2 regions of the Paraprevotella xylaniphila YIT 11841 genome follow, and region 1 is predicted to be linked to the other one. Evidence: riboswitches for the same ligand, from Rfam matches in the RefSeq annotation. Region 1 holds a riboswitch; the other holds the start of a gene.
What was found. A riboswitch is a leader RNA that binds a small molecule or an ion and turns the genes downstream of it on or off. The one in region 1 is predicted to bind thiamine pyrophosphate.

Region 1 (4,428 bases):
CAAACTGTGCCTGGTCGTTGGCATCGAATATCGCTCCGGGGCGCAATCCGTCTCCCAATGATACGGCCACGTCATATTGTGCCAGGATGTCGCAGATGTCATCGAAGTGTTCATATAGGAAACTCTCTTTTTGGTGATAAGAGCACCATTGAGAAATGATGCTTCCGCCCCGGCTCACCATACCGCATAGCCGTTCATGGGCATAGTGCACGTTTTTCAGCCGGATGCCGCAATGTATGGTGAAGTAGTCCACGCCTTGTTCGCATTGTTCGATAAGCGTGTCGCGGAACAGCTCCCAGGTCAGGTTCTCGGCCTTTCCCTTCACTTTTTCCATAGCCTGGTACATCGGCACGGTGCCGACCGGCACAGGGCAGTTACGCACAATCCATTCGCGCGTCTCATGGATATTGTCGCCCGTAGAGAGGTCCATCAACGTGTCGCCTCCCCATTTGCAGCTCCATAGGCATTTGTCCACTTCCTCTTCAATGCCGGAGGTCGTGGCCGAATTGCCGATATTCGTATTGATTTTCACCAAGAAGTTACGTCCGATGATCATCGGTTCTGCTTCCGGGTGGTTGATATTGGCCGGCAATACGGCACGTCCGGCTGCAATTTCGTCGCGTACGAATTCGGGTGTGATATAAGTGTCTATCCCCAGTTCTTCGCAGTTCATGTTTTCCCGGATGGCTACATATTCCATTTCCGGTGTGATGATGCCCTGTTTGGCATAATACATCTGGGACACCTGCCGTCCGGCCTTGGCGCGATAAGGCCGTTGGATGTGCGAGAAACGCAAGTGGTCCAGACTTTTGTCTTCTTGACGTATCCGTCCGTATTCGGATGTCAGTCCGTCCAACTGTTCCACGTCGTCCCGCTGCAAAATCCATGATTCCCGCATGCGGGGTAATCCTTGTTTGAGGTCTATCTTCACGTTCGGGTCGCTATATGGGCCACTGGTATCATATACATATATCGGAGCGTTTTCCTTGACTATCCGTTTCCCGTTTTCCATGGTGACGGTCGGGGTCAGCAATACCTTGCGCATCCCCACCTTGATTTCCGGATGCAGTTTGCCCGTCATATAAACTTTCTCCGATCCCGGATAAGTGATTTTGATTTTATCGTCCATATACTTTTTGTTTTATGATTGTTGTATGTTCAATATTCTCAGGATGTTCTGGGTTTCTTCTGTGGGATTTCCAGCTTTCAGGATCGTGCCGCTCAGGGCAATGCCGTCCACGCCCGTTTCCATCAATGCCGGGATGTCCTCTTTTGTGATACCACCGATGGCAATCAGTGGCAGCGAAATGCCTTTCTTTTTCATGCCGTCCAAGATTCGGCGATACCCTTCCAAACCGAGGGTCGGGGCGAGCTTTTCTTTCGTTGTGGTAAAACGGAACGGGCCGCAACCGATGTAATCTGCTCCCCGTGCGGCATGCAACATCACGTCTTCCAATGTGTTGGCCGTTCCGCCGATGATGCGGTCTTGTCCCAAAAGCCTACGGGCTTCGTCGATGGGCATGTCGCTTTTCCCGAGATGGACGCCGTCGGCATGCAAGACATCCACCCATTCCACATGGTCGTCTAAGATGAAGGTGGCACCATACCGGCGGCACAGAGCTTCCACTTCCGCGCCCGTCCGCATCCATTCCTCGGGCGATGCGTCCTTCATCCGGAGTTGAATCCAACGGCAACCGCCTTCCAGTGCCAGGCGTGCGGCATCGGCGTAACCGTACTGTTCCGTGTAATGTGTGATAAATTGTAAGTTCTGCATATATACCCTTTCTCTTAAATAAAGGTTACGACAAAAAGGGAGAGAAGAATATGCTGTGATATATGTCTCTTGTCAGGCACAATCCCTTCGGCAGCATTACCTGCATCAGGTTCACAGGGTATAATCTCAGCCGCCCAACCAGGCAAGCACCCCTTTGTAATAGCAAAGATACGCATAATAATTAATATGAGAAGATGAAAAAAGATTTTTATTGGGAATATGAGATAAATCGAGATTTTCCGTGTCTGGCATTTTTCAGCACAAGTTGGTTGACTGAAATGTCCCATGCGAACTATTTTCCTGTTTTCATTGAATAAAGTAGGGTGCAGACGAAAAAGCGGTTGTCCTCACAATCATAGGACAACCGCTTGAGGTTGACAAACGTTTGCAGTCGAACAAAAAGTTTAGCGCAAAATATTCAGTATATCCTCTATTGTAAGTCCGGTGGCTCGTGAGATGTCTTCTGTTGGGAAGCCCATGGATTTTAGATTACGTGCAGTTGCCAGAATAGCTTCGGCTCTACCTTCGGCCAATCCTTTGGCACGTCCTTCTGCTATCCCTTCAGCTCTTCCTTCAGCTCTACCTTCAGCTCTTCCTTCAGCTCTTCCTTCAGCTCTTCCTTCGGCTCTTCCTTCGGTCAGTCCTTCCAGTTTGGCTGTGCTCAACACGTCATTCTGTATCATAATGGCATTGAGATGTTCGTCATAGGCATACCGTTCACCAGGCGTCATGCTGTAGTACTTCAGTTTCTCCCGTGCTTCGCTCAACCCCGGAGTTTTCGTATCCGGCTCGATTTCTCCGGTTTTCAGGTAGTTCACCCATTCTTCCAGTGGCGTCTTTGCGACCTTGTCGAACTCGTTCACGCGGATGATGTAATATTCCGGGAAGATCTCCCTTGGGTATTTGGGCAGGATGGCATCCTCCTGCTTGGTCGAGATTTGCAGTTCATCGGAAGTGTGTACGCCGATGAAACGGTTCTGCCCGTGGTAGAGGTAGTCGTTGCCCTTTCCCAAATCGAAATAGACGATGCTGATGGAGTACACCTTCTTGATGTTTCCATAGCTCTCGCCTAATGAAATGTGTTCGGTGATGGTCTTGGCCACGCCGTAGAGAATGCGTTCCAGATAATAAACCTCCCGCGTGTTCTGCACCTCCACGAGTATGATTTCTCCCTTGCTGTTTTTGGCCTTGATGTCCACGCGGTTGAACTTGTCGGTTTCGGCCAATTGGTTTCCCTCACTTTCCAGTATTTCCACGATTTGCGTCTTGTCCTCGAAGAGCACGGTGAGCAGCCCTTCCAGCACGGCGAAGTTGGCCTTGTCGCGTAGCATCCGCTTGATGGCCCAGTCGAATCGTATGTATCTGTCCTTTAACTTGCCCATAAGAATCTTGTTTTAGGGTTTATGCCAATACAAAGGAACGGATTTATCGTAAGAAATCAAAGTAATACCAAAGGAAAATACTATAATTTTATGGTTTTTGTCTTTCCCGGTATGATTGTCAGGTTGGCCGTTCCGTTGTCTTTTATTTCCACGTTTATATATCGGGCCTCTACCACGACTTTCCCGTCCAACATGATGATACCCCACTGGTTCGGGTTTTCTTCCATTGCGCAATAGTTGCCTATCGGCTTTTGGATACGGCGGTAGATGGGTGGTACGATGATACGCTCGCCCGATTTCAGTCCCCATTTCAGTCCGGACTTGAACGGCACAGCGTTTTGTAAGGTGGCCAACCGTTCTTTCTGTTTCTTTTCTTGCGTACGTTGTTTGTCCGCTTGCTTTTGGGCGGCACATTCCCTTGCTTCGGACATCAGTTTTGATACAGCAGCCTTGAAGTTCTCCGTTTGCGTCTCGGGAGTCATGCAGGCGATATACCGTTTTTCTTTACCGGCTTCTGCATGGTAGTATCTTCCTTCTCCGTCGGCAATCACGATGCTTCCGTCTGGCAGTTTTCCACAAAACCGATAATAGCTATCCTCGTCATTTTCCAATATGCAAACATAGTCCTTGTTCAAGGAGTCTTCCGTGCTTTCTACATATTTAAATTCGGGAGTGATGAAAGGATCGTAAATGAGCAGATAGAAGCCCCTTGAAAAAAAATCGTGCCGGTCGATGCCCGAACGGTTCACATAGGCATGCTTCGTACGGCTGTAGAACATGCGGCCTACTTGGAGTATTTCTATTTGGCCGAATTTCATTACAATCGGCTTGTCCGGGTAGTATTGGTTGCACCTTAAATCTATGTAGGACGTTTTGTCATTCCGGTCTGTTACGGCCACGATGTTGTCCGGCAAGAATTTCATACGCTTGTACCTGTCGGTTTTCATCCGTATTCTTCCGTTCTTGTCTACGATAGCTGTGCGGCAGTCCTCGAACTGTACGGCAGCAAGATTATCTTTTACGTCGAACAAAGTGGAATATTGTGCTTTTGCGGTGATGGTCTGCCCGCATTTTAATCCCCAGAGACCGTTTTGGCGGTCTTTGAACGGTTTTAGTTTTTCCTGTAGTGGAGTATTATTGTCCGTGGGAGACTTGCTTTTGTTCAGGTAATCCCATAATATTTCATGCGACATGACCATTTCGAGCGGCTCATTGGAGCATCCCGTTGGGGCTTTTTCTTGCTTTGCAGCCAAGTATTCCGTTTTCTTACAA
Region 2 (4,428 bases), 1.4 Mb from region 1:
GGAAGCCCCCGTTCTCGGAGGGCCGCATACGGGGGAAGTTCACACTGTATTTCGTCCGCCAATAATGCTTCTGCAAATAACGTAAATGGTAAGCCATCATCGTAATGTCCGTGCGCCATTCTTTCTCCAGTCCGATGAGTACCCCCATCCCGATGGAATGCACACCGGCTTGCCCCATGCGGTCGAAACCGTTGACACGCCACTCGAATTTCGACTTCATGCCCCGGGGATGGTAGATGTTATAGTTTGCCTTGTGATACGTTTCCTGGAAGCAAATGACTCCGTTCATCCCGTGTGCCTTCAGTTCTTCATACTCTTCGGCCTTGAGCGGCATCACTTCTATCTTCAGGTTACTGAAGTAGGGTTTGGCCAAATCCAAGGCACGCGCCAGATAAGGCACGCCCGCCTTGGCCGGATTCTCTCCCGTCACGATCAAGAGGTTCTCGAAAGGTGCCAACTTCTTGATGGCTTTGTATTCGTTCTCTATCTCCTCCTCCGTCAGAATGGTGCGGCGCATCGGGTTGCTGATATGGAAACCGCAATACACGCAGGAGTTGGTGCAGGAGTTGGTGATATACAAAGGTATGAACATGGACATGGTCTTGCCGAAACGCTCTTCGGTATATTTACGGCTCAACCGCGCCATTGTCTCCAAATAGGGAGCGGCTGCCGGAGACACCAAAGCCATGAAATCGTCCACGTCACAATGTGCTTTCGAGAGGGCACGGCGCACGTCGGCTTCCGTCTTGGCATTGATCCGCGCCGTGGTTTCCTCCCATGAAATCTTTTCCAATTCGTCCGAAAACATATCTTCTTCCCGTTTAGTCGTTCAAAAATGCCGTCAGGGGCGAACTCGCCTCTGCCACGAAACTGTCTGCCTGCAATCCCAATCCGGCTTCGTATGCCATACGTCCGGATTCCACAGCCTGCTTGAAAGCCATGGCCATCGCCACCGGGTCGCCGGCCACGGCTATGGCCGTATTCACCAAACAGGCAGAAGCTCCCATCTCCATGGCCTCGGCGGCATGACTGGGTGCCCCGATACCGGCATCCACGACAACCGGCACATTGGCCTGCTCTATGATGATACGCAGGAAATCACGGGTCTGCAATCCCTTGTTTGTCCCGATGGGTGCTCCCAAAGGCATGACTGTGGCCGCTCCGGCTTCTTCCAGATGTTTGCAAAGCGTAGGATCGGCCTGACAATAAGGCAATACGACAAAGCCCAACTTCACCAACTGCTCCGTGGCCTTCAGGGTCTCCGTGGAATCGGGCAACAGGTAACGTGGGTCGGGATGAATTTCCAACTTCAACCAGTTCGTACCGAATGCCTCGCGTGCCATCTGGGCTGCGAACACGGCTTCTTCGGCATTCCGGACACCCGACGTGTTCGGCAATAATTGTATCTCGGGACGCACGATATGCTTCAGCATGTCATCCTCCTTGTCTTCCAGTTCGATACGCTTCATGGCTACCGTCACCATTTCCGTTCCGGAAGCCATGATGGAACGGGCCATCAGGTCGTTGGAATCAAACTTACCTGTACCTAAAAACAAACGGGAAGCAAACTCCCGTCCTGCTATGACTAATTTTTCCATTGTCCTATGCTATGATATTAAATTAAAATTCTTGAACACCAGTGTCCTACAAATACCAACCGGACGCTACCCTCCGCATGCCGCTTTGATAACGACAATGCTCACCCCCTCGGTCAACACATAATCGGCCCACTGGGTACGGGGCACCAAACGGTTCTCCACGGCCACAGCCACCCCCTGAAACGGAAGCGATAGTTCTTCCATCAATGCAGAAATCGAAACGGCAGCCGTTTCCACTTCTTTGTTATTCACCAAAATTTTCATTTCATCTACTTTTAATGATTTCTGAAAAAGCAAGTACAAAGAAGCACCACAAACGGCAATATGGAAAGATAATGGAAATCCAATCCCTACGGCAGTACGAACTGCATCAGGTTCGAGGGTATAATCTCAGCCCCTGTCCGGGCACCCCTTTGTCTTTACTCGGACAAAGATACGCAAAAAAGGGAAATAACGTAACACTCCGCTATCATTTTATAACAAAAAGAAAACAAAAATCGTTCCCCGACACAATCGAGAAACGATTTCCTTATATGTGGCATATAAATACTACCCACGAATCATAACCGCTGTCCTAACTTATCGTCAATGAACAGCAAAGCGGCCTTGTCGGCTTTACGGATCTTTTCCAAAATACCTTGCGCCGTAGATTCCTCTTCCACTTGCTCACGCACGTATCCCCACAAGAAATCCTGAGAAGCCATATCCTTTTCTTCGGAAGCCACTTTCACCACGTTTTCAATTAACTTGGATACCTGACATTCATGCTCGTACACATTTTCAAAAACGCCTAATACACCGTCCCATTCCTGTGGAACCACATCAATCTTATCTACCTTGGCCACTCCACCACGTTTGATGACGTAATTCGCCATGTCGTAAGCATGCTCCAATTCTTCCTGAGACTGTTTCTTCATCCATGCGGCACAACCGTCGTAACCTTCCCTCTGCAAATAGAAGGACATGGATAAATACAAGTTAGCCGACCACATCTCGGCCACGATTTGTTCGTTAATAGCTTTCTGCAATTTGTCTGAAATCATATTCGTATATATTAAAAATTAAACAACTTCACTTTATTATAGTAAACTACAACTACAGTGCCAGAACACCCGATTTCATCATCATGTCAGCTATTTATTCTTAATTTTACGGATTGTTATAGAGAATCACGATGAATAAGGTTGAGAAACTCCTCCCGGGTTTTAGCCTGATTAAACGCTCCTGTAAAATCACTGGTCGTAGTCACCGAATTTTGCTTTTCCACTCCACGCATCTGCATACACATGTGCCGAGCTTCCACTACGACCATCACGCCCAACGGGTTCAACGCTTCTTGTATGCAATCCCGAATCTGGAGCGTCATCCTTTCCTGTACCTGAAGACGATGGGAAAAGCTGTCCACCACACGGGCAATCTTGCTCAACCCCGTAATGTATCCATTGGGTATATAAGCCACATGCGCTTTCCCGTAAAAAGGCAGCATGTGATGTTCGCACAAAGAGAAGAAATCTATGTCTTTCACTATCACCATGTGACGGTAGTCTTCCTTGAACTTGGCCGAATTCAGAATCTCTTTCGGATCTTCGGCATATCCCCGCGTCAACGTCTGCATCGCCTTGGCCACCCTATAAGGCGTCTTTTGCAATCCTTCACGTTCGGTATCTTCACCCAACAAAGCCAGAACAGCCTTATAGTGGGTTTCTAATTCCCGTTGTACCGTTTCGTTATAAACCTGACATTCCATCTGTTCAATAAGGTATTTGAATTACAGATTTTACAATCAATGCCTCATCGAATTGCTTGGTTGCACGCAATTCGTGCAAAGCCTGATTGGCCTCCTCGTACGTTCTGAAATCACCCACCCTGCAAATCCAACGCGGACTCTGGAAATGGGTATAAGTAGCCATGTCGCTGAAGTAACTCTTCACTTTTCCGGCCATCCGTTGCGCCTCCTGGCGGGCTGTCCTGGAGTTCCCCCCCGCATAAACCTGAATCCGGTAGCCGTTGGCTTTCATTTTCCGTACGGGCTTATGGCCTACAGATGAATTACCATTCTCCGTTATCGACTGGGATATACGTCCGGAAGCCGCAAGTGAAGTGGAATTTTCATTCCCCGCCCCTGTGCCATTTACCATCCGGGTAATCTCGGCATCCTGAATCACACGTACCGTCCCCTGCCCGTCCACAGGCTTCACCAACTTGTCCACAAACTTCTGTTGCGCTGAAACCTGAAGCCAACTTACGGCACACCAAAACAACGATAGGAAGAATCTTTTCATCATATAGCCTTTTGAATATAAAACCATAAAAGAGAGCCATTCCGAGACACAAAGGCGACCTCGGAATGACTCCGTTTTTCTACTCTGATTAAGCTTTCCAAGCATCAATGATACCCTTGAAGTCTGCACACTTCAAAGCAGCACCACCAATCAAACCACCGTCCACGTCGGGCTTTGCAAAAATCTCTTTTGCGTTCGAAGGCTTGCAGCTTCCACCATAAAGGATAGAAACATTCTCGGCAGCCTCAACGCCGAACTTCTCGGCAATAGTCGTACGAATGAAAGCATGCATCTCTTCCGCCTGTTCAGCCGTAGCCGTCTTTCCCGTGCCGATAGCCCATACCGGTTCGTAGGCCAAAATGATGTTGGAGAACTGTTCTGCCGTCAAATCGAACAAAGAACCGGCCAACTGAGCCTTCACCACTTCGTTCTGCTTGTCTGCCTCGCGCTCTTCCAGTACCTCGCCGATACAGAAAATGACTTTCAAACCATTGGCCAAAGCCAAGTTTACTTTCTCTTTCAGGATTTCAGCTGTCTCGCCATAGTAA

Region 2: it holds a riboswitch for thiamine pyrophosphate, as region 1 does, so the genes downstream of both, thiS (sulfur carrier protein ThiS) here and E0E47_RS02815 (thiamine phosphate synthase) in region 1, are expected to answer to the same signal.

The regions. Positions count from the first base shown of each region.
Region 1 is NZ_LR215980.1:697,613-702,040, forward strand. It holds gene thiC (phosphomethylpyrimidine synthase ThiC) at 1-1,129, opposite strand, end outside; gene E0E47_RS02815 (thiamine phosphate synthase) at 1,142-1,774, opposite strand; TPP riboswitch at 1,840-1,938, opposite strand; gene E0E47_RS02820 (Rpn family recombination-promoting nuclease/putative transposase) at 2,179-3,156, opposite strand; gene E0E47_RS02825 (DEAD/DEAH box helicase) at 3,237-4,428, opposite strand, start outside.
Region 2 is NZ_LR215980.1:2,051,807-2,056,234, forward strand. It holds gene thiH (2-iminoacetate synthase ThiH) at 1-808, opposite strand, end outside; gene E0E47_RS08795 (thiazole synthase) at 822-1,598, opposite strand; gene thiS (sulfur carrier protein ThiS) at 1,665-1,862, opposite strand; TPP riboswitch at 1,929-2,021, opposite strand; gene E0E47_RS08805 (ferritin) at 2,159-2,641, opposite strand; gene folE (GTP cyclohydrolase I FolE) at 2,758-3,345, opposite strand; gene E0E47_RS08815 (SPOR domain-containing protein) at 3,350-3,883, opposite strand; gene E0E47_RS08820 (BT_3928 family protein) at 3,969-4,428, opposite strand, start outside.